DNA from 2 places in the Priestia sp. FW507-14D1A genome. Region 1 is predicted to be linked to the other one. Evidence: riboswitches for the same ligand, from Rfam matches in the RefSeq annotation. Region 1 holds a riboswitch; the other holds the start of a gene.
The links. A riboswitch is a leader RNA that binds a small molecule or an ion and turns the genes downstream of it on or off. The one in region 1 is predicted to bind ZMP and ZTP.

Region 1 (12,295 bases):
AAAGTAAAAGGATCAAACGGGTTTCGAGGAGGACCCGCTTATTATATGGAAAAAGGGTTAAATAAAAGGTGGATGGGCGGGCTATTTGCTGTACTCATTACACTATCATTTGGCCTGGTGTTTAACGCTGTGCAGTCTAATACGATTACGCTGGCATTTGAGAACTCTTTTGGAACGAGCCGCTTGTTGGTTGGGATTATTATGACAGTTATATTTGCGGTAATTATTTTTGGCGGAATCAAACGCATCGCCAAGATATCGGAATACATCGTGGTCGTATTAGCCGTTTTATACATTGGAATGGCTCTGTTCATTATCTTTAAAAATATTGATCAAATGCCTGCGGTTCTATCTCTAATTGTGAAAAATGCATTTGGATTTGAACAAGCGCTTGGGGGATCAATTGGTGCAACGTTAATCAATGGAGTAAAGCGCGGACTGTTTTCCAATGAAGCAGGAATGGGAAGTGCTCCCAACGCGGCGGCAACTGCAGTGACGAGTCATCCAGTTAAACAAGGTCTTATCCAAGCATTTGGTGTCTTGACGGATACACTCGTGATTTGTACAAGCACAGCATTTATCGTTCTCTTATCCCCCGCCTATAAGCAGGGACTAAGCGGCATTGAACTAACGCAGGCTTCTCTTAGTACCCATATCGGCTCTTGGGCATCAGGGTTTTTAGCTATCATGGTATTTCTATTTGCTTTTAGTACGTTAATTGGCAATTATTATTATGGAGAAACGAATATTGAGTTTTTAAATTCAAATAAGATGTGGCTTTGGTCTTATCGTGTAGGTGTTTTAGCGATGGTTATTTTTGGATCGATTGCTCAGCTTCAGCTTGTATGGAACTTGGCAGACTTATTTATGGGGATGATGGTAGTCGTGAACTTGATTGCTATTTTTCTATTATCGAAAGTGGCATTTTCCGCCTTGCATGACTATACTCAGCAGAAAAAGGAAGGGAAAAATCCAGTCTTTTATAGAGATGCGTTAGAAAACAATCAAAATATCGAATGCTGGGAAAGAGAATCTACTCCACCCCCTTCTGAAAAAGAGAATATTATCTAAAAAAAGTTCAGCCAATTGGCTGAACTTTTTTATGCGTTTTTCTTTAATTCAGTTTGCGGAGTGCCTTTAGAAAACAATGTTTCTTTCACACCGTTAGTTGCTGCTTTTGTTTTGGCCGAAAAGATTGGATTTAAAATAACAACTACGAGTAAGTTAGATAATAATCCCCAGAACCCTTCATAAAGACCAAATGAATTTCCTGTGGCATGGACGGTAAACGTTACAACCAGCCCTACTACTAATCCAGCAATCGTACTTTCTTTCGATTGATTTCTCCAGAACAGGCTGATAACGATAGCCGGGAAGATTTGTACCATACCAGATACCCCTAGTAACTGTAGGGAAACAAGTGCTTGAGGGAATAATAAACCGAATAAAAGTGCCAGTCCAATAACAACGAAAACCATAGAACGAGTAACCATTGTTAATGTTTTACCCTGTACATTTGGATTAATTAAATCTCTGAATATATTATTTGCAAATAAGTTAGACGCTCCGATAGCCATGATAGAACATGGAATTAATGAAGCAAGAGCAATCGTTGCATAAGCTAACCCTTGGCCAATGCCGCCATATGAATACTGAATTAAGGTTAATAATGCTAATCTAGGATCCGTTGTATCTTGAGGTAATACTTGATAAGCAATAAATCCTAAGAAGATGACTAGAATTAAAACAATATTGTAAAGCGGTAAGAAAATAGCATTTTTACGAAGCGAATCTGCACTTTTAGCAGTGAAAACACCTGTAGCAGCGTGGGCCCACATGAATAAAGCTAAAGCAGATACGAGTGATGCTGTAATAAACCATGGAATGCCTTTAGGTCCTTGTGTTGGGATCGTTAATAGCTGAGGTGCATCCTTTGCAACATTGTCGATCATGTTGCCCCAGCTTCCAAAATGCATAATTGGCAGAGAAACAACCATAAATAACATAATGGCCCATACTAAAATATCTTTAATAATTGCCGTATATGTGGGACCTTTAATTCCGCTGAAAAAGGTATAAAGAGCCACAAGAAAGAATGAAAGAATAACGACTGCTTTTACGTTAATGTAGCCAGTTCCTGCAACGCGAAGAGTATCTTGAATACCGCTAAGCTGAAGATCAATATATGGAATGAGCATCAATACACCTACTATAGCAATTAAAGAGGAGAGAAATTTACTGCTAAAACGTTCTCTGGCATAATCAGCAAGCGTAGTAAGTTTGTGCTTTTTAGCAACAGTCCAAAGCTTTGGAAGAAAAAAGTATGAAATTAAAAAGGCTAAAACAGAGTAAGGGATGGCAAAAAATGCGATGCTTCCTCCCTGATAAGCTGTACTTGTAAGTCCTAGGAATGTATAAGCAGTATATAAATCTGCTCCTACTAAAAGCCAGACGAGCAGGCTTCCAAAACGTCTTCCACCTACAGCCCACTCTTCAACTGAGCTTCTAGATGATTTGTCACGTCCCGCTATAAAGCCAATTGCGATAACAACAAGAACAATTGCTGATGTGATTAAAAGTGCTGTTAAATTTCCTTGCATTATTCAATGTCCCCCCAAGATTTTTGTAAACGATAAATAATAAATGTACATACAGGCGTTAAGAAGACCCATAAAAATAACCATAAATGCAAAAGAGGTAATCCAAAAATAATTGGATGAATGTTATTTACAAAAGGTAAAACAGCGAATTGAGCAATAAATGGAATGATAAATAAAATAAAAATTATGAATTTTCTATTCAATTTTACTCCTCCTACTAAAAATTTATCTAACAATGTTCACTATGATAGCAAGTCTGACATGGTAAAGCAATAAGTTTTTTGAAAATTTCGTTATAATCTATGAAAATTTTTTTAGAAAAACAAAAAAGAGCTTGTGATGAGAGTATATTTGAAATGATTATGAAAGAAAAAAAGGGGAATAATCTAAGCGAAGTTGCTCTTGAAGCAAAAAGAGAACGGAAAAGAAGAAATTTAGTTTTGACCGGGAAGTTTTTGTTATTTCGCTGAGATAAAGTATATTGCTATTGCATCATAAGAAAAGAATTTGTATGTTCAAATAGAGATTCATGGAAAGAATAAAACAGAGCAAATAAAAAAACTAGACAATAAGTGCTTGTCTAGTTCCACCACTCTGTCAATGGTCCTTTGTCGCCATAAACAGGATCTGTTGTAGGAATAGGTACTTGTGCAATTTCATCAAATACGTGAGGGCGGTCAGTTTGTTTTCCTGTTCGTAAATTGTAATCCATGCCCTCTGGATAAGCTCCAACCACTTTAAAATCAGCAGTTGACTGCAGACGCATATGCCCTGTTCCTGCAGGAAGTACGAGAACATCGCCAGCATGCACCACGATATTTTCCCCCATATGTCCACCTAGTTTTAAACGTGCAGATCCGCTAATTACACCTAGTGCTTCATGGGAATTGCTGTGGTAATGGTGAAAATCATGTATGCCACCTACCCAGCTGTTTTTCCAGTTGTGAGAATTAAAAATGCTCTCCACTTTCTCTTTCTTACTGATAAATACGTGTTCATACAATAAAACTGGAAGACGAGGGTGATTTGGAATGGTTCCGTCGTCATCAAAATAAAGAACTTTTACATTTGCATAATTCATAAGCATCCCTCTAACAATCTTTTTTCGTAATTTTCCCTGTTTTTTGCTTGCGTAAACAGAGAAGTTTGCTCGAAGTACTTCATTTGTTGCGAAGTGCATGATATGTAGGTTTTAACGTTTTCCTAAAAGAAGTCTCCCACTTCAAGCGTAGCTAAGTGGTGGACAGTTCACTTTAGTATCTTTTCTTCATATTGTATATAAGTAAAGGGTCTAGTGCAAGAATTCTATGGATATATAGCTGTTAATTCTTATTATGTAAATGAATACTATATATTAGTATAATCTTTAGAAGGTAATCTACTCGTGGAGTAAAAGAATCAAACAACAAGAAAAGTTAGGGTTTTAGTTATTTTTGTAATTAAAAAGAGGTTTCTAGAAGTTTTATTCGGAATTTTACGAATAATTTATTATTTTTATAAAAGTAATGTAAACATTTTTGTGTATTGAGTAATAGAAATGAATGTTATATACTGATAAAAAATATATTCCTATATGTGACTGGCGCAACATGGATGACCATGGGGGAGCATATAGCGTATAAGCCGCGCGCCTGGGCAAACACTTGAGAAATTTTCGCAAGTGTTTTTTTTATTTTCCTAGGGAAGAGGAGTAGATTTGGATGAGCAATATGCAAAGGAAGATGGGAACATTTGCTTTAACCATGACAGGCATAGGTTCGATTATCGGTTCAGGGTGGCTGTTTGGAGCATGGAAAGCAGCTCAAATTGCGGGACCCGCGGCTATTTTTTCATGGGTTATTGGAATGGTGGTTATTTTGACCATTGCTCTATCATATGCTGAACTGGGCGCGATGTTTCCACAAGCAGGGGGGATGGTTAAATATCCTCAGTATTCACACGGATCATTTATTGGTTTTTTGGCTGCTTGGGCTAACTGGATTTCAATCGCTTCAACGATAACAGTGGAGGCTATTGCATCTGTGCAATATATGAGTACTTGGCCGTGGAAATGGGCTCGCTGGACTCATGAATTAGTAGATAATGGAATTTTAACGTCCAAGGGGTTGGCAGTTGCGTCTTTGTTATTATTCGTTTACTTTTTTGTGAACTATTGGACGGTAAATCTCTTTGCTAAAGCAAACTCATTTATTACGATTGTTAAATTAATTATTCCTGGTTTAACGGCAGGGGCTTTATTTTTTGCTGGTTTTCATAGCGGAAACTTTTCAAGTGAGCATGGGGTTGCCCCTTATGGATGGGCCAGTGTTTTAACGGCAGTGGCAACATCAGGTATTGTGTTTGCATTTAATGGGTTTCAAAGTCCTGTAAATATGGCAGGAGAAGCAAAATCACCTAATAAATCGATTCCGGTAGCTGTAATTGGTTCAATTTTTATTGCAGGAATTGTATACATTATATTGCAAATTGTTTTTATCGGAGCAGTAAGTCCGTCATCAATTGCTGATGGATGGAATCATTTGAATTTTAATTCTCCTTTTGCTGATTTAGCGATTGCGCTTGGAATTAATTGGCTAACAATTGTGTTATACGCAGACGCATTTGTTTCTCCTTCCGGCACAGGTGCTACATATACGGCAACTACTTCTAGAATGTTATACGGGATGCAGCAAAATGGATATTTGCCAAAGATCTTTGGTACGCTTCATCCACTTTACAATGTCCCGCGCCCAGCTATGTGGCTAAATTTAGCAGCTTGCTTTTTGTTTCTCTTTTTATTTAGAGGATGGGGTGTCTTAGCAGAAGTGATCTCAGTAGCGACGCTTATCTCTTATATTATGGGTCCTGTAGCGCTTATAACATTAAGAAAAACGGCTTCACACTTTTACCGTCCATTTTATTTAAAAGGGGCATCAGTTATTGCGCCATGCGGCTTCGTTTTTGCTTCCTTGACGCTTTACTGGGCAAGGTGGCCACTTACAGGTGAAGTGATCTTTATTATGGCAATTGGCCTGCCTGTTTATTTTTATTACCAAGCGAAAAATAAATGGGTGGGCTTTAAAAAAGAATTTTTAACCGGGGCTTGGATGCTTATCTATTTAGCGTGCATGATTTTTATTTCCTACATAGGAAGCGAAAAATTCGGAGGCAAAAATATTTTGCCTTTCGGATGGGATATGCTAGTGATTGCTTGCGTATCATTAGCTTTTTATTACTGGGGAATTAAGAGTGGCAAATCTAACCGATATATGAAAGAAGCTGAACAAATCAATCAAGAAAATTTTAAATCTAAATAAAAAAACACGAGCCAGTGCTCGTGTTTTTTTATTTAGATGAGTGGAGAGTTTAGACTTAGTTTTTATCAAAATATTGTAAAAAATATAGATTTTAAGGTTTAAGTATTTATACAGAGGGAACCTTTATTTGGGATAAAGTTCTAAAAAAACAAAATAAAGGGGATTAGGCAGCTGTGAAAAAAATGAATGTTTTGGCTTTAGCTTTTGTACTTATGCTAGTATTAGCGGCTTGCAACAGTTCTAAGGAAACGGGAGGGTCTACTTCGGCTAAAAATAAGGCGATTGAAGCATCTATTGACAGCGCTTCTTACATTTTAGTAGATAGTGATGAAGGAGCTACAAGTGAAGAAAAAGGGCTGTTGAAAGTTGATTTAAAAGTGAAAAATGTCTCCAAAAACAGTATATCTTTATCGGATTATGACGGTGTTTATTTATACGAAGGAGATGAACAGCTGTCTCCAAAAACGGGAGTGAACAGTCGTGAGCTCGGACTAGAAAGCAGTGCATCTGACAAAATTGGTGCTGGAAAGCAAAAAAATTTAACGTTTGTCTTTGAAGTCAAAAAAGATAAAAAGTATAAAATTGGGCTTCAGCCAAAATCATCTGATTATGATAAAGAAATTGACGAAGTGACATTAACACTGGATACAAAGAAATACGCGAAAAGCTATAATAAGCTGCAAGACCCAGAAAAAGCTCTGCAAGCTTATACAGAAGTCCTTTACTTAAATAAAGAAAACGTAGACTATGATAAATATGTAACAGCAGATAAAACAGCTGTTATAGAAGAACAGAAAAAAGCGTTTAACGAAGAATTAAAAGGTGCGTTTTCTAATAGTTTAACCGACAAAGCAAAAAAAGACTTTTTTAACATGTATAAAGATGTTTTAAAAGAAAAAGCAAGCGTGAAAACAAATGTGATTGCGAATGCAAATAATAAAGCAGTAGTAGAGGTGGAGTACACGACTCTTAATTTATCAGACTTGTATTCATACGTATCGCAGCTTAAACGAGCCTACACAGAGGAAACGAAAGATTACGATACAGAACACTCTGAAGAGTTTGCCGCTTCTCACTTCAAAGATATTGTAAATGAATTGGAAACAAAAGAAGGAAGTCGCCCCCTACGAATTTTTATGGTGAAAGAAGATGGGAAATGGACTGTGAAACCAAGTGACCTATACAGTGATTCTTTAGGTAAAACGTTTGGATCAAGCTATATTCGATAGACAAAAAAGAGAAGAATTTTTCTTCTCTTTTTTGTTTTCTGTAAATAAATCAACGAGTTTTTTGTAAAGCTAAATTTATCAAAATATGCTAGTATAGGTTCATTCATTCTTTTATTCTTATTATGATAGGCATCAATGGAGGTTCTTACTAATGAAAGCAAATTATTGTAAAGATACAAAGGCTGTTCGAACGAGCCGCATTTTTCCTAATGATATTAATAATCACAATACGTTATTTGGCGGAAAGTTAATGAGTGATATTGATATGATTGCGTCCATTTCAGCTTATCGTCACAGTCGTACAGAGTGTGTAACAGCTTCAGCAGACTCTATTCATTTTCTGCACCCTATTACGCCTCAGGATTCTGTATGTTTGGAGTCATACGTATCATGGACAGGTCGTTCATCCATGGAAGTGTTTGTGAAAGTGATTAAAGAAAATTTAAAAACCGGGGAGCGTCAAATTGCAGCCACATCATTTTTAACTTTTGTGGCAATGGATGATGATGGAAAGCCCCGTGCAGTACCGGAGCTTATTCCAGAAACAGAAGAAGAAAAATACCTGTTTCAAACGGGGGCAGATCGCGCTGCCACGCGTAAGCAAGTGCGTAAAAAAAGCAATGAATTAGCATCGGTATTGGATTTAGGACAACCTTGGTAGCATAAAAGAGAGGCCGAGACAAAAGTGTTTTAGCTTAAATGAAAAACGAACCAGTGATCAACGTGTTTGATTAGTGGTTCGTTTTTTTTGTTATGGTGAACGTAGGTTTCATCTGTTTCGTTCCTTCTAGCAGTTGATTGGAGAGCAAGACGAAGACTACGGGGGAAAAGCGAAAGAGACGAGGAGGCTCATCGACCGCCCGCAGAAAGCAAAGTCTTGCACAGTAATCAACTGCGGTGTCACAAGCGGTTCAGCTTATGTATCCCATTTGTTCGTCTTTAGATTGGATTCATTTAGTTATGTCTTAACCTCTTTCTATATTTGATGAATCTCCTCTCCTGAACGAGAGGAGGAAATAAAATTATATGAAATTTATTTTCGTTCATGGTAATATGGATTTAATATAATTTTCTAAAAAGTTTAAAAAGTACAACATTTATAAAGAAAGGTGTCGTGTCTAATGGTAACAGTAGAAGCAGCAGAAAGACAAAACAGCAGCACTGCCCTGCGCCGTGATGTAAAGTTTCTCGGTCAATTGTTAGGGAAAGTTCTGGTTCACCAAGGTGGAGAAGAACTGCTCAACAAAGTAGAAAAAATACGCGAAGTAGCAAAATCACTTAGAGAAAACAAAGATGAAGTTATCTATAAAGAAATAAAAAATGAAATCGTTACTCTTGAACAGCCGATGCGCGAGCAGGTTATTCGGGCGTTTGCAGTTTATTTTCATTTAGTTAATATTGCAGAGCAAAATCATCGAATTCGTCGCAGACGGGAATATCAGCAGCAAGAAGATTCTATTATGCAGCCGGGCTCATTGGAAAGTGCCGTTGTTTCGCTTAAAAATAATGGCGTGGCGCCAGACGTAATTGCTAACTTGCTTCAAACTTTATCTCTAGAGCTCATCATTACTGCTCATCCAACAGAAGCCACTAGACGAAGTGTTCTTGATATTCATAAACGAATGGCTGAGCTTCTCAAAAACTTGGATAATCCAACGTTAACAAAACGCGAACGTACGGAAATTGAAGAAAGACTGTTTAGCGAAGTGTTGATTTTATGGCAAACAAATGAACTGCGAGATCGCAAGCCAACCGTAATGGATGAAGTATCGAATGGATTATATTATTTTGATGAAACGTTATTTGAAGTGCTTCCTCAACTTCATCAGGAGTTGGAAAATTCATTGCAGGAGAATTACCCCCAAGAAAATTGGAAGGTGCCTAATATTCTTCGATTTGGTTCATGGATTGGCGGAGACCGGGATGGAAATCCAAACGTAACTCCCAAAGTAACGTGGCAAACGCTTGTCAAACAAAGAAAGTTAGCTATTCGTAAATATAAAGAGTCGCTTACTCAATTGAGACAAAGGTTAAGTCAGTCTACAAAAAGAGTCGCAGTTTCAGATAATCTGCTTGATTCTATTAATCAAGAAATATCGCTGCTGCCTGAGAAAAAGCGATGGAGAATCAAACACGAAGTGTATCGCTGCAAGCTTACGATTATGCTTCATAAATTAAATTTAGTTGGAGAGTCGGAAGCGGGTTATCAAAGGTCGGAAGAACTTCTACATGATTTATTTCTAATCAAAGACAGTTTGCAAAAGCACCAGCCTCAGGATTATCAGTTAAAAAGCTTATGTAAATTAATTCGCCAAGTTGAGCTGTTTGGTTTTCATTTAGCAACGCTTGATATCCGTAATCACAGCGGGGAACATGAAGCGGCAATCAAAGAAATTTTCCATGCGGTTTCTTTAGCTGAAGATTATTCAGCGTTAACAGAAGAGAAAAAAGTTGAGCTGTTAGGGAAAGTTCTTCAAGACCCAAGACCTGTGCTATCGTTTGTAGAGAATTACTCTAAAGAAACGCAGCAAGTAATTGAAGTATTTAATATGATACATCGAGCACATAAAGAATTTGGAGAAAGATCTATTGAAGTCTACTTAATCAGCATGACGCAGTCTGCAAGTGATTTGTTAGAAGTCATGGTACTTGCCAAAGAAGCGGGTATTTATCGCCTTCATGCAGATGGCCGCATTGAAAGTAAGTTAAATATAGCTCCGCTGCTTGAAACGATTGATGATCTCACAGCGGGTCCTAAAATTATGGAACAGCTATTTCAATTAGATTTTTATCGTGAGCACTTAAGGAAACAGCAGGATTTGCAAGAAATTATGCTTGGCTACTCAGATGGAAGTAAAGACGGAGGAACGCTTACTGCTAATTGGAAGCTCTATAAAGCGCAGCAGGAAATTCACGATATGGCGAGGAAGTATCAAGTTCGTCTGAAGTTTTTCCATGGCCGAGGCGGCTCACTAGGCCGAGGAGGTGGACCATTAAACCGAAGCATTTTATCTCAGCCTGTTGAGACGCTAGGAGACGGTGTGAAAATTACAGAGCAAGGAGAAGTTCTTTCTTCTAGATACGCTTTATATGACATTGCCTACCGAAGCCTTGAACAAGCGGTCTCAGCTCTTCTTACAGCGGCAGCAAATGTTTCTCAAGAAGCTGAACAATGTGATATTCGTACACATGAATGGGAAGAAACAATGGACGAGATTTCAACTGCTTCTTTACGTAAGTATCAAGAGCTTGTTTTCAAAGATTCAGACTTTTTAACGTATTTTAAACAAGCTACACCTCTTCCTGAGCTGGGAGCTTTAAATATTGGGTCACGTCCAATGAGTCGAAAAGGAAGTGATCGCTTTGAAGACTTGCGAGCAATTCCGTGGGTATTTGCATGGACGCAAAGCAGACAGCTGCTTCCAGCCTGGTACGCTGCAGGTACGGGCTTACAGCATTTAGTAGAGAAGTCGGGAGATATACAGCTTCTTCAGCAAATGTATAAAGAATGGCCATTTTTCCGCTCGACCGTCGATAATCTGCAAATGGCCTTAACAAAAGCAGATTTAATGGCAGCAAAAGAATACACGGAAATGGTACAAGACCCGGCTATTTCAGAGCGGATTTTTACCGCCATTAAAAAAGAGTATAATCTCACAAAAGAAATGATTCTTCAAATCACAGGTCAAAAAGAACTAATGGATCATCTTCCTACGATTAAAGAATCTATTAAATTACGAAATCCGTATGTGGACCCTCTAACATTCTTACAAGTTAAAGTCATTTCCAAGCTGCGTGAAGATGAGGCTGGAACGTTAAATGAAGCACTTTTAAAAGAAGCGTTATTAACGATTAACGGCATTGCAGCAGGGTTGCGTAATACAGGCTGATGCTACCAAAAGACACCTCAAGAAAATAAAAGAGGTGTCTTTTGCCTATTCTTCTCACATAAAGAACTGCCTGTCAGTTCCCTCTCTTTTAAAGAGAACTTCCTTCTATTAAATAGGCACTGAGAAAAATCAATGATAGAATAGAAAAAAGATGGAAATATTCTACAACTGAATGCGAGTGATGGGGGAACTAGATTGAATATGGAGGACGAGGACAATGGTAAAAAATTCGCAAATCTTCATTGAAGCTGACTCCGAGAATTCTGTATTTATTGGACTGGAATTTTGTGAGTATACACAAAAAATGAATCCTACTTGTTTGTCCAAACAGCATATAAATGTGTTTATTCATCCGGAAGAACTCACCGTGGAATTTAAGAAAACAAAAAGTGATAGAACTATCGATGATTTTCATCTCATGCATATCGTTCCGGTTCATTGCTTTAATTATTTATTATGTTCGATTTCGCAAGGTATTGTTACAGATGTTCAGCTGAAAGCGGTTGGTCATCAAGGAGAAACGTTGTTTGAAGAAAGTCTTACATTGAAGTTTCATGAAAAAGCGACGGATTATGAAGAAACCCTCTCATTTTTCAAACATTTAAATCAAGAAATACAAAAGCAGACGAAAAAATATACAGCCAGTTATATGAGCTCATAATAAAGCAAGCTGCGGTTTTAAAAACCGCAGCTTTTATTCGTTTAACCGAAAAAATCATGTTAGAGGTGCTTACAAATCAAGAGATTTTTCAGTGGGAAATTGATAAAGTAAAACTAAGAGAAATCAGTGGACAGAAAAGCTTTTAGCGGCTGGCCGCTCTTTATTCAATATATAAGGGTTTAAGTATTAAGTTTAAAAAATAGCGATGAACACGTATTGTCATTGTAGATGAAGTGCTAAGGTCGCTCTATCTGCAATCATGTAGAATCTTCGCGCGCTTATAGTCTGTTTTACGGAACGAAAAAGCTGCGGAAGTAGAAGCACTCCTTCTATTTCTGCGGTTTTTTTTATAAACAAGAAATAAATTTACTTATTGTACGGAGGCGATGTAGATGATTAAAGATTTAGTATTGGCTAAGGAATGGCTGCCTGCAGCTTATTCACATGATTTAACAGATCAGCCTTTGCAAGTAACGATTTTAGAAGAGCGAGTTGTGCTTTTTCGCACAACTAATGCCATTAAAGCATTTAAAGATTTGTGCATCCATCGCGGTGCAGCGTTATCTCTTGGAAAGGTGGTAGATGATTGCATTGTATGCCCTTACCACGGATGGAAATA
Region 2 (12,295 bases), on a different contig from region 1:
TACGGTCGTAATTGATGCACGAAACGATTATGAATACGATTTAGGTCATTTCCGAGGAGCTGTTCGTCCGGATATTCGAAACTTCCGTGAGCTTCCTGAATGGATTCGCGACAACAAAGATCAGTTTGAAGATAAAAAAATCTTAACTTACTGCACAGGCGGTATTCGCTGTGAAAAATTCTCTGGGTGGCTTGTTGAAGAAGGTTTCGAAGACGTAAGCCAGCTTCACGGAGGTATTGTAACATACGGAAAAGATCCTGAAGTACAAGGTGAACTATGGGACGGTCAGTGCTATGTATTTGATGAGCGCATCAGTGTACCAGTTAACCAAAAAGAGCATGTGATTGTCGGAAAAGACCACTTTACCGGCGAGCCTTGTGAACGTTATGTTAACTGCGCAAACCCAGAATGCAATAAGAAAATCTTAGCTTCTGAAGAAAATGAACACAAATATTTACGCGCTTGTTCACATGAATGCCGAGTGAGTCCTCGTAACCGCTATGTAAAAGAACACGGGTTAACAGAAGAAGAGTTTGCAGCACGTGTTAAAGAGCTTGAAAAAGAACACGTAACTTTATAATAAAAAAAGCAGCACGCTATACAAAGCGTGCTGCTTTTTTTATGAAAAGATTCTCTTAGAACCTGGTGTTTAAAGAATGTCATACAACGGGTATTTATGAAAAAGGAAAGATATTCCTAACTTTTTCTATTTGTTTAAAAGAATGTTTTTTTGAGAAAGCGATTATAAAAAAATGATTGTACATAAAAATGAAAAAGGAGCTTGAAAATGGAAGCAAAAATTGAAAAAAAGTACGATGGCCGTTTGCTTGAAGGACCCCTATGGGATGAAGAAAATCAAAAATTAGTGTTAGTAGACATCTTAGATAAAAAGCTTCTTACGTACGATCCAAAAACGACAACCTTAGAAGATATTGCTCTTCCTTCAGTCGTTACAAGCGTTTCTAAAACCAATCATTCAAAATTGATTGTCTCTACCCGTAATCAGCTGCTTTTAGTTGATAAAAACAAAAAGAATCATGAAGAGTATATCCGTTTAGATACTCTTGAAAAAACCATGCGTTTTAATGACGGGAAATGTGATCCATATAATCGCTTTTGGATTGGAACGATGAGTGAAGAAGATGAAGAAGGAAAAGCCCAGCTGTACGTAGTAGATGAAAAAGGTGTCATTAAGAGCGCTAAAGAAGGATTAAGCGTGTCAAACGGGCTAGCTTGGAATCGAACAGGAGACAAATTCTTTCTGGTTGATTCACCGAAAAATAAAATTATGTCTTATTCATTTTCGAAAGAAACAACAAGGCTCGAAGATGAAAAAGTGGTGATTGACCTTTCGGATATGGACGGGTTTCCCGATGGAATGACAATTGATGAACATGATCGATTATGGGTAGCACTTTGGGGAGGTTCGAAAGTCATTTGTGTAGATCCAGATAAAGGAGAAATTATAGAATCTATTCATCTTCCTGTTTCCAATGTAACCTGCTGTACATTTGGAGGAGACGATTTACAAACCTTATTTATCACCACAGCTAAGGAAGAAGAAAAATACGAAGAAGCTGCCGGCTCTCTTTTTTCATGCCGAGTAGGAGTGAAAGGCGTCCCTGCTTATACTTACGTATATTAGATAAGCGCTTGTAAAAATGTAATGATTCCTAAGCCCAGTAACGAGAGATGTTACATGCAGCTTCTACAATTCCTTTACATTGTGTTCACTTCTTTACATTTTATTCTTTATGTGGAAGAGGAATAAAATATGGGGACAACGAATTTCCATAAAGAAGCCTTTTAAAGAATATGAACACTTCTATTGGGTAATAATGGGAAAAGGTACAAAAGGAGGAATTGTTTTGGAACAAACATTGTATGAAAAAGTGGGCGGACAAGAAGCTATTGAAAAAGTAGTTGATTATTTTTATTCTGAACTCGTATTAAAAGACGAAACGGTCAGTCACTTTTTCGAGCATACGGACATGGATAAACAGCGTCGGCATCAAGCTAAGTTTATAAGTTTTGCCTTAGGTGGCCCGAATCAATATTCAGGAAAGTCGATGGCCAAAGCACATGCAAATATGAATATTCAACCCGAACATTTTAATGCAATTGCTAAGCATCTTCACGATGCACTTGCTCACTTTAATGTTGAAGAGCCGGATATTGACCAAGCATTAAATAAAGTTGAATCCTTAAGAAATGATATTCAATATAAATAAATTATAAAAAAGAAGGTTACTGTGACCTTCTTTTTTTGTGCTCAAAGCTGTGATGTATGAAGGAAACATGGAAAAGACATCGTAATATGATAAAAATGCAATAGGTGAAAATATTTATCGAAAGTCTGGGAGTGGGAGTATGTCAGCAATTAATGGGAAGCAATACGTAGAGAGAATTAATCAATTAAAAGCAAATGTATGGGTTGATGGCAAGCTCGTAACAGGCAATATATCAGAACATCCGGCTTTTAAAGGAGCCATTAACAGTCAAGCTAAGCTTTATGATCTTCAGCATGATAAAAAAATTAAAGATATCATGACATATCAATCTCCGGCTTCTAAAGAATTTGTCGGTACATCTTATTTACAGCCTAAAACAAAAGAAGAGTTAAAAAAAAGACGAGAGATGACCCAGCAATGGGCGCAATTAACCCATGGTATGATGGGAAGAAGTCCAGATTATATGAATACCGTATTAATGGCTTTTGCATCTTCTGCAGAACTCCTGAGAGGAACGGAAAACTGCTTTCCTGAAAACATCCTTTCTTATTATGAATATGTGAGAGAGCAAGATTTATCGCTCACTCATACATTCATCGATCCTCAAGTCAATCGAACCCAATTTTATTACGAGCAAAACGACGAACCGATAGCAGCAAAAATATTTGATAAAAACAATGAGGGAATCGTTATCCAAGGCGCGAAACTGCTTGCTACACAGGGCGGAATGACGGATGAGCTGCTCGTACTGTCTTCAGCGGGCATTCAAGGAAAAGAAAAAGGATTTGCTTTTTCGATTCCAAGTAATACAAAAGGAATTAAATTTATTTGTAGAGAATCATTTGCAGGAAAAGAATCGACGTTTGATTATCCATTAAGTTCTAGATTTGAAGAAATGGATACAGTTGTTGTCTTTGACCATGTATTAGTACCGTGGAACCGCGTTTTTTTCTATGAAAATGTAGACGTATCAAATACATTCCTTGCTTCTAGTTCCTTTTCAGCTTTTGCTCTGCATCAGGTAACTTCAAGGAGAATTGTCAAAACAGAGTTTGTATTAGGGATTGTACAATCTCTGATTGAAACCATTAACATTACGGATTATCCGCATGTGCGAGAAAAAGCAACGGAGCTTATTATTGCTTTAGAAACAATGAAAGCTCTCGTGATGAAAGCAGAAGAAGAAGCGGAAATTGATCCATGGGGATACATGCGTCCGAATGAAACTACACTTCGTATTGCCGCAAATATATTTTCAAAAACATATCCTACCTTTACAGAGATTATCCAGCTTTTAGGTGCAAGCGGACTAATGGCAATACCAACAGAAAATACGTGCCGCTCATTGGTTAAAGAAGATATTACGCGTTATTTACAAGCTAAATCGAGAGGGGCAGAAGATCGAATTAAGCTTTTTCGACTAGCGTGGGATTTAACGATGAGTCCGTTTGGCACAAGAGAAACACTGTATGAACGTTTTTTCTTTGGAGAGCCTGTACAGTTAACCAGTTATCTGTACTTATCTTATGATAAAGAGCGCTATGTACAGAGAGTAACCGATTTTTTGAAAAGTTAACGGAGAAAACGAATCTCCGCTGGGTATGATAGTTTAGTTACCAAAACAGCGGAGATGCTTATTGAATAAATTTTAAAAATCTGCAATAATTTTCAAGGAATCATTTCTGTGAAAATACTAAGGAATACTATAAAGGTAGGATGTGACAATGAAGCAATTAATCTATTTTGGTTTAGAACAAGCAAAATCTTGTGTTTTTCCTGTTATCATTTTTCTTACGTTGGCTATGACAAAAATAATTGAAGTACCGTTTATTTCTAGATATGACCTTATTCTATTAGTCTGTCTAGGAACTCAAGTTTTAATGGTAATGTTTAAACGAGAAACGCTTGATGAAGTAAAAGTCATCGCAGTATTTCATTTAATTGGACTAGCGTTAGAACTCTACAAAGTTCATATGGGCTCATGGAGCTATCCGGAAAAAGCTTTCACTAAAGTCTGGGGAGTTCCGCTGTACAGCGGATTTATGTATGCTAGTGTAGCCAGCTACATGTGCCAAGTGTGGAGAAGGCTTGAATTAAAGCTTACGAACTGGCCTTCTACATGGGTTGTCAGTATACTAAGTGCGGCTATTTACCTTAACTTTTTCACGCATCATTTTATTTACGACTTCCGCTGGTTTTTAAAACTTTTTACTTTACTTATTTTCTATCGAACTTTTGTATATTTTACGGTTAACAAACGTACATATCGCATGCCTTTAGTATTGTCTTTTGTACTGATTGGCTTTTTCATTTGGATCGCTGAAAATATCGCAACATTTTTCGGAGCATGGCAGTATCCAGATCAACAGCAGCAGTGGACAATGGTTCATATAAGTAAAATTAGCTCTTGGCTTCTTCTTGTGATTGTTAGTTTCTTGATTGTTGCTTTACTAAAGCATTTAAAAGAAAATCAAAGCCAATTTAAACAAAGAAAGAAATCAAAAGAAACAAACAAAATATATGAAAGATAGAAACATAACTATGTACACGCTGTTAATATGAAGTGCAGAACCTTTGGAGGCTTATATGCAAGAATATATTTTTTATCTTCCCTATTTTAAATCAGCGGGGAAGACCATAGCAGTTACAAATGAAAATGGAGAAAACGTCGGACAGCTTAAGAGAATGCATAAAAATATGTGGACGAAAAGTATTGATTTTTTAACTCGTGATGGACTTCCAGTGTTAGATTCTATTTCTTGGTTTCCTATCTTTTCCTGCGGCTTAAAGGTACATTTACAAGTTCAATGGGAAGGAAGAACGGTGTTTATTGATCACGTAAAAAAACACCGGTGGGTGATAAAAGAAAATGGAAAAACAGTGGGAGATCTATTAGGTAAAGGAATAATTAACAACGAAGGAGCACAAGAAATTAGATGGGGAAATAACGTCTACATGTTAAGCAGTCATGAAGCTGTAGAGGAAGCGTGTATTTTTAATCAAAAAAGAGAAAAAGTCGCAGAGTTTAAATCAGACCTTTTTCATTTTAAAGAAGGCAAACACTCAATAAGAGTAACAGAAGAACTGCCCGTACCCATTTTTATCGCTTCTTACTATATAAGTACTTTTATTATGCCATACATATAATCAGGCGCAGAATCATTCTGCGCCTGATTTTTATATCATGATTTTACAAATATCATTTGTGAATTCAACGGGATCACTAATAGATAAACCTTCAATTAGAAGAGCTTGGTTATATAATAAATTTGTATAAAGGTCTAATTTCCCTTTATCATTTTCAAATGCATCTTTTAAAGAAGCGAATACATCATGATGTACGTTAATTTCTAACACTTTTTCTGCTTTTACATGCTGATTATCAGGCATAGCACTTAAAATTTTCTCCATTTCAATCGTTACTTCACCATCAGCTGATAAGCAAACGGGATGTGTTTTTAAACGTTTAGACGCGCGCACATCTCCTACTTTTCCCGCCAAAGCTTTTTTCATATAGTCAAATAGCTCTTTATTTTCTCTTTCCTCAGATTCATTGAGCTCTTCTTCTTCTGCTTCAATCCCTAAGTCACTGCTTGAAACAGATTTAAATTCTTTTTCTTCGTACGTCATTAACATTTTAATTGCAAATTCATCGATATCTTCTGTAAAATACAGAATTTCGTACCCTTTATCTGCAACCAATTCTGCTTGAGGAAGCTTTTCAATTCGGTCATACGATTCACCTGATGCATAATAGATATACTTTTGATCTTCAGGCATGCGCGATACATACTCATCTAGTGTTACGAGCTTTTTCTCTGTAGAAGAATAGAATAAAAGCAGGTCTTTTAATACGTCTTTGTTGCTGCCAAAGTCACTGTAAACGCCGTACTTCAACTGGCGGCCAAATGATTCATAAAACTTCTCGTACTTTTCACGTTCGTTTTTAAGCAAGCTTTTTAATTCATTTTTGATTTTCTTTCCGATGTTTTTGGCAATCAGCTGAAGCTGGCGGTCTTGCTGCAAAATTTCACGTGAAATATTAAGAGATAAATCTTCAGAATCTACCATACCTTTTACAAAGCTAAAGTAATCTGGAAGAAGATCTGCACATTTATTCATAATTAAGACGCCGTTTGAATACAGTTCAAGCCCTTTTTCAAATTCTTTTGAGTAGTAGTCAAACGGACTATTTTCTGGGATAAATAAAATGGCATTGTAGCGAATCGTTCCATCCACATTAATATGAAGGTGAGTGAGCGGTTTATCAAATCCGTAGCGCTTTTCTGAATAAAACTGCTCATAGTCTTCTGAAGTCAATTCATTTTTATTTTTCTTCCAGATAGGTACCATACTGTTGATAACTTGCTCTTCTGTATAATCTTCTAGCTCGTTATCAGAACCTTCTTTAGGACGTTTTTCCGTTATGTCCATTTTAATCGGGTAGCGGATAAAGTCTGAATACTTTTTAATGATCTCTTTTAAACGATACTCTTCTAGATACTCATCATATGTTTCATCTTCTGTATTTTCTTTAATTTTTAAAATAATTTGAGTCCCAACCGTTTCTTTTTTGCAAGGCTCGATTGTATAACCATCAGCACCGGTAGATTCCCATTTATGGGCTTCATCGCTGCCTAACGCTTTACTAATCACCGTCACGACATCTGCCACCATGAACGCTGCGTAAAACCCAACGCCGAATTGGCCGATAATCGTGTGCCCGTCCTTTGTTTCATTTTCGTTTTTAAACGCAAGGGAACCGCTTCGCGCAATTGTGCCCAAGCTGCTTTCAAGCTCTTCTTGCGTCATGCCAATTCCAGTATCCGTAATGGTTAAGGTACGGTTAGTTTTATCTGGTTTTACTTTTATGTAATAGCTTTCTTTGTTAAAACGCAAGGAGTCGTCTGTTAAGGCTTTGTAATAAATTTTATCGATTGCATCGCTTGAATTTGATAGAAGTTCTCTCAAAAATACTTCTTTTTGAGAATAGATAGAATTAATCATCATCTCTAATAATCGCTTTGATTCGGCTTTGAATTCTTTTTTTGACATAAGAAATTCTCCTTTCCAAATGGGGCTTATAAAATAATTAGCACTTGGGTGAATAGAGTGCTAATCACTCTTCTTATTTAACATGTATTAGGATATTTGTCAATATATTAGGAGATTCGCTAAAGAGAGTAAAAATTAGACTGAAAAAAGCAAACTTTTAAAAAAAGGTTGAACGTTCTGAAAGAGTTTGCTAGAATATACTTAATTTCAAAGACTATATGTGACTGGCGAAACGCGGATAACCGTGAGGAAGCATATAGTGACGTAGCCGTTCGCCTGGGCAGAGGTAAGGGATTAATACATATCTCTTACCTCTTTCTGTTTAGGGGGAGAGGATATAGAAGTTATCACACATGTAGGCTAAAAAACCAGACTTTTAAAAAAATTAAAAATGAAGTTCCTTTATCCAAAGGTAAAAACATGTAAAACTACGATGATAATCAGAGGAGAGTACAAAATGAGCACATTAACATTAGAAAAAGTACAAACAATCAAAACATTAAACAACATTGCGCAAAAAGGTCTAAATGTTTTTAATCAAGAAGGTTATCAAATTGACAACGACAGCGAAAATCCAGATGCGATTGTCGTGCGTAGCTTTAACATGCACAGCATGGCATTTGACCAAAATTTAAAAGCTATTGCACGAGCTGGAGCAGGGGTTAATAATATACCGGTGGACGCTTGCACGGAGCAAGGTATCGTTGTATTTAATACGCCAGGAGCTAATGCAAACGCAGTAAAAGAAATGGTTTTAACTACAATTATGGCTTCTTCTCGTAACTTATTTGCTGGAGTTGAATGGACAAAAGGATTAGATGGCCAAGGTGATCAAATTCCTAAATTAGTTGAAGCAGGTAAAAAACAGTTTGTTGGAAAAGAAATCAAAGGTAAAACGTTAGGCGTTATTGGTTTAGGTGCAATTGGTGCTCTTGTAGCAAACGATGCGCTTGATTTAGATATGGACGTAATTGGTTTTGATCCATTCATTTCTGTTAATACAGCTTGGAATTTGTCTCGCAACGTACAGCGTGCAATGTCTCTAGAAGAACTATTTGCAGCATCTGACTATATTACGGTTCACGTTCCATTAACCGACGATACAAAAGGTGTTTTCAATAAAGAAACGTTTAGCATCATGAAACCGGATGTTCATATTTTGAACTTCTCACGCGGTGAGCTTGTAAACGAAGAAGATATGAAAGCTGCTCTTGAAAGTGGAAAAGTTGGACGATACATTACAGATTTCCCAAATCAAAATGTCTTGAACATGAAAAATGTTGTGCCAATTCCTCATCTAGGGGCATCAACTCAAGAATCAGAAGAAAACTGTGCGGTAATGGCAGCACGTCAAGTGAAAAATTTCTTAGAAACAGGAAACGTTAAAAACTCAGTAAACTTCCCGAATGCATCTCTTCCTTACACTGGGAAAAAACGCGTAGCTGCTTTCCATCACAACGTGCCGAATATGGTAGGACAACTTACGCAAGTTTTCTCAAACTACAATTTAAACATCGCAGATATGGTGAACAGAAGCCGCGGTGAATATGCGTATACAATGATCGATATTGACAATCAAGTAAGTGACGAGATTGTGCCTGAGCTAGAAGAAAAAATTGGTCAAATTGAAGGAATTATTACAAGTCGTATTATCTAATTTGGTTACCATCATATTCTAGTGTTGCAGCCCTAACTTAGAAAAGTTAGGGCTGTTTTTACATAGTGTTTATCTTCATATCATTTCCTTCATTCCCATAGCATATAGAAATACCTTTAAAGAGGTGAACGTTTTGTCAGGAGAACTGATCGGAATTTTGATAGGGTCGCTCATCGCGCTGTCAGGAACATTCATTACGTCTGTCGTAGCCATAGTGATGTCGAAAGAGCAATACAAGCAAGAGCTTCGCAAAGCATTTATCCAAAAGAAAGTTGATGCCTATACCCATGTGTGTCAAGTTATTCTAGCTATAAAAAACGATTTACTTACAAAAACTATTTCTTCAGCCGGATTAAACTGGACGGCTCAATCTATTAACAAACTAGCAGATGTGTGTATTACGGAAGGGCTATGGATCGATGAAGAAGACAGCAAAAAGCTGGAGGTTCTGCAGAAGCAGCTTTCAAAGTTTGCATTGGATGAAATAGAACTGTCTAGACATGATATTCTCACAGCCTGTTATGAAATTGTTGAATATTGTGAAAAAAAAGTAAGAATTCTTCATTTTATGACTACAAAAGAATAGGTGGTTATTTAAGAAGTGATAGTAGAAGTATTAAAAAAGCATCGGAATACAAAGTAAAAAACAATCCGTTTATACACCAGCAGTTAACGAGGACATTAGTAAGGTAAAGGCCAAGAGGAAATTTTATTTTGTAAAAGCGATAGGAAAAGATAGGCTCAGTACCGGGTCTATCTTTTTGCGTTTATATAAAGAGTAAATATATTTATATATGCATGTGTCCAAAAATATAGTACAGAAAGGAGATGATGGTATGTCAAATTACGAGTCGAGTAAACCTTATATTAAAGCTGTTAATATACCTAATCCTTTATATCAATCTTTAAAAGGAGACTATTTTGTTGGACAAACTGAGCCTATTCGTTTTGGTGGAAATAGAAATGCTTGGGGCGGGTTAGTTAACCCTTCCGGATCCGGAGTAGATTTATTTGTGAATGCTTTTACTATCACTAACTATTCCAACGAACCTTTTACTGCTGAAATTTGGTTTAACTCTATCCCGCCTGGAAAAGGAACAACTTCAGATAATGTGAGTCCAGCAAATGCTACAATACGTTCAAAACCAAAAGGGAAAATTAAATTTGCAGAAATGGTAAAAGGCTTTCCTACTAAAGGGGTAAACGTATTTAACCGTGTTGTTCCGCCGAAAAGTACATTGGTAAGTGATGAAGACGGCAAATTTATCTTTCCAAACAACGGTTCATACGTTATTTTCTTAGTTTCTCCGGGAAACAAAGAAATTGAAGCTGAAATTGCATATGGATGGTTCGAGAAAAAACGTAAGAAGGACTGTTAACTAAATAGGTCTTAACGATTGTATAAGCAGTGTATGAGCTATTTCATATTTCATACAGTTCTTAACAAACAGTAAGTGTCTATGAAAAGAACTTTGTAGCAACATACAAAGTTCTTTTTTTATAGCTTGCGTTTTTTCGTTCAATTGTGGATATAACTAAAGAAAAACAAAGCAAGCAAAAGGATAATTCCAACTACACAAGCCATTTGAATGGTATTTAAGGATGTTGATAACCAAAGGATTAAAGCGATAATACATAAAACTAAGCTACCTAGTACAATGGCAAAACGAATAACAAAAACGACTGTTATAGAACGAATGCCACATACAGCTGATATACTAATCACTTCTTTGTAGAATGAAATAACTTTTCTGTCCAGGGTATAAGCATACTTAACATCTCACGTTAATGTCTACATTCACATTATCTTAAGTTTCAATTCATACTGGCTTCATATAAATTAATCATACTGAATGTATTAATAAAAGATATGAGGTGGAACAATGTTAAACAAGCTTTTTAAACTATTTACAATAGAAACCGAGATATCTAAAGATAAAGAAGTAGATCTCCACGAAGAGAACGATTTTAACGAAGTTTGTGATGATCATTTCATTATAGATGAGTATTAGAAGCCCTATAAAACGCTGCAAAATTGAAAGAATTGATTGAGTATATCTGTATAACCAGTAATTGTACAAGGGTCGTAAAGGTATACTTTTACGGCGAATTAATATTGATGAATTGCTTTTTTCGTGAAACAATGTGAAAAAAATGGGCATCCTAGAAGCAAAAGGAGGGGATAGAATGGGCAAAGAACCAAATGATGAAACAAGTGAAGGGCTGAATCAGCTTTTTGAAATCATCAATGCAAAAGGCGACGAGGGCGAACTTAGAGAAATTGTAAGCAGGAGCAGTGAAAAAAATAATCATAAAAACCATGAGGATCAATCGTAAAAAGAAAATAAAAAACCTCTTCATGGAAATCATGAAGAGGTCAGATGAAATAGTATTGCAACCATTCCACCCTGCAGAGTGTTAAAGTGTTTTAAACTCTTGATACGACTGGTTTTATGGAACTGATGGGATTCGAACCCACGACCCCTTGTCTGCCAGACAAGTATTCTCCCACTGAACTACAGTCCCGATTATGTAGAGTCTTTATTGCGTGTTGACTCTACTATATTTTAATACGTATACCGCGCGTTCGCAATAGTTATTTTCAGTGTTTTCTAATTTCTTCATGTGAATATTAACTTCTAAAAAAATCATTTACTTCTTGTTTGTACGTATAAAAAAAACTTGGAATTTGGTTTGGTTCCAATCCTTGTGCAGCATATTTGCTGATGGATTCGTAGTACCATTTCTGCTTTTCGAATCCTCTTTTAAAGCTATTCCAAATCGTATCTCCTTGCTGATCGTAGCTTTCTTTGAAAGACCGTAAATTGTCTAATTTATCTGCTACAATTAAAGATTTCACTTCAAGAGAACCAGTTTTCACAATTTGAATTGTATGCTGTTTACGCTCTTCCCAGCTTTTTGATTTGTTTTCTGTATGAGCTTCAACAATCCCCGCTACCTCTAAACCAAATCTTTGTACAATTTCTTCGAGGGTTACACTTGTATCTTCTACAGCATCATGCAGATAAGCTGCTGCAATTACTTCTTCACTAAAACCCGCTTTTTCTAAAATATTACCTACGTTAATAGGGTGAACAATATAAGGTGTATCGGACAACTTGCGCATTTGGCCGCTATGAGCGTGTTCTGCATATCTACGTGCTTCTTTTATTAAAGACATCATATTCCTCCACTTTTTATTCAGTATATCTTCATATTATTAGTATAAACGAATATAGCTTTCCTCACTTTATAAAATTGCACAAATTCATTTCTTATAATAAGGGAAGGCTACCAAAATCCCTTCATATTGTAGTTTTTTTATAAAGCCTAATATCTATTTAATAGGCCT

Region 2: another riboswitch for ZMP and ZTP. It lies ahead of AC3WJG_RS13825 (phosphoglycerate dehydrogenase); the one in region 1 lies ahead of aimA (glutamate/serine transporter AimA).

What each region holds. Positions count from the first base shown of each region.
Region 1 covers NZ_JBYSWQ010000002.1:821,926-834,220, reverse strand. The annotation lists gene AC3WJG_RS12570 (alanine/glycine:cation symporter family protein) at 1-1,071, shown strand, start outside; gene AC3WJG_RS12565 (sodium:solute symporter family protein) at 1,101-2,600, opposite strand; gene AC3WJG_RS12560 (DUF3311 domain-containing protein) at 2,600-2,803, opposite strand; gene AC3WJG_RS12555 (cupin domain-containing protein) at 3,181-3,780, opposite strand; ZMP/ZTP riboswitch at 4,166-4,244, shown strand; gene aimA (glutamate/serine transporter AimA) at 4,301-5,896, shown strand; gene AC3WJG_RS12545 (DUF5105 domain-containing protein) at 6,079-7,125, shown strand; gene AC3WJG_RS12540 (acyl-CoA thioesterase) at 7,277-7,786, shown strand; gene ppc (phosphoenolpyruvate carboxylase) at 8,247-11,015, shown strand; gene AC3WJG_RS12530 (hypothetical protein) at 11,233-11,676, shown strand; gene AC3WJG_RS12525 (aromatic ring-hydroxylating dioxygenase subunit alpha) at 12,069-12,295, shown strand, end outside.
Region 2 covers NZ_JBYSWQ010000003.1:49,830-62,124, forward strand. The annotation lists gene trhO (oxygen-dependent tRNA uridine(34) hydroxylase TrhO) at 1-580, shown strand, start outside; gene AC3WJG_RS13795 (SMP-30/gluconolactonase/LRE family protein) at 788-1,645, shown strand; gene AC3WJG_RS13800 (group I truncated hemoglobin) at 1,869-2,231, shown strand; gene hpaB (4-hydroxyphenylacetate 3-monooxygenase, oxygenase component) at 2,371-3,807, shown strand; gene AC3WJG_RS13810 (DUF817 domain-containing protein) at 3,956-4,762, shown strand; gene AC3WJG_RS13815 (tubby C-terminal domain-like protein) at 4,818-5,378, shown strand; gene htpG (molecular chaperone HtpG) at 5,409-7,286, opposite strand; ZMP/ZTP riboswitch at 7,497-7,575, shown strand; gene AC3WJG_RS13825 (phosphoglycerate dehydrogenase) at 7,744-8,943, shown strand; gene AC3WJG_RS13830 (hypothetical protein) at 9,068-9,529, shown strand; gene AC3WJG_RS13835 (DUF6143 family protein) at 9,780-10,322, shown strand; gene AC3WJG_RS13840 (hypothetical protein) at 11,131-11,280, shown strand; tRNA gene AC3WJG_RS13845 (tRNA-Ala) at 11,398-11,469, opposite strand; gene AC3WJG_RS13850 (HD domain-containing protein) at 11,576-12,124, opposite strand.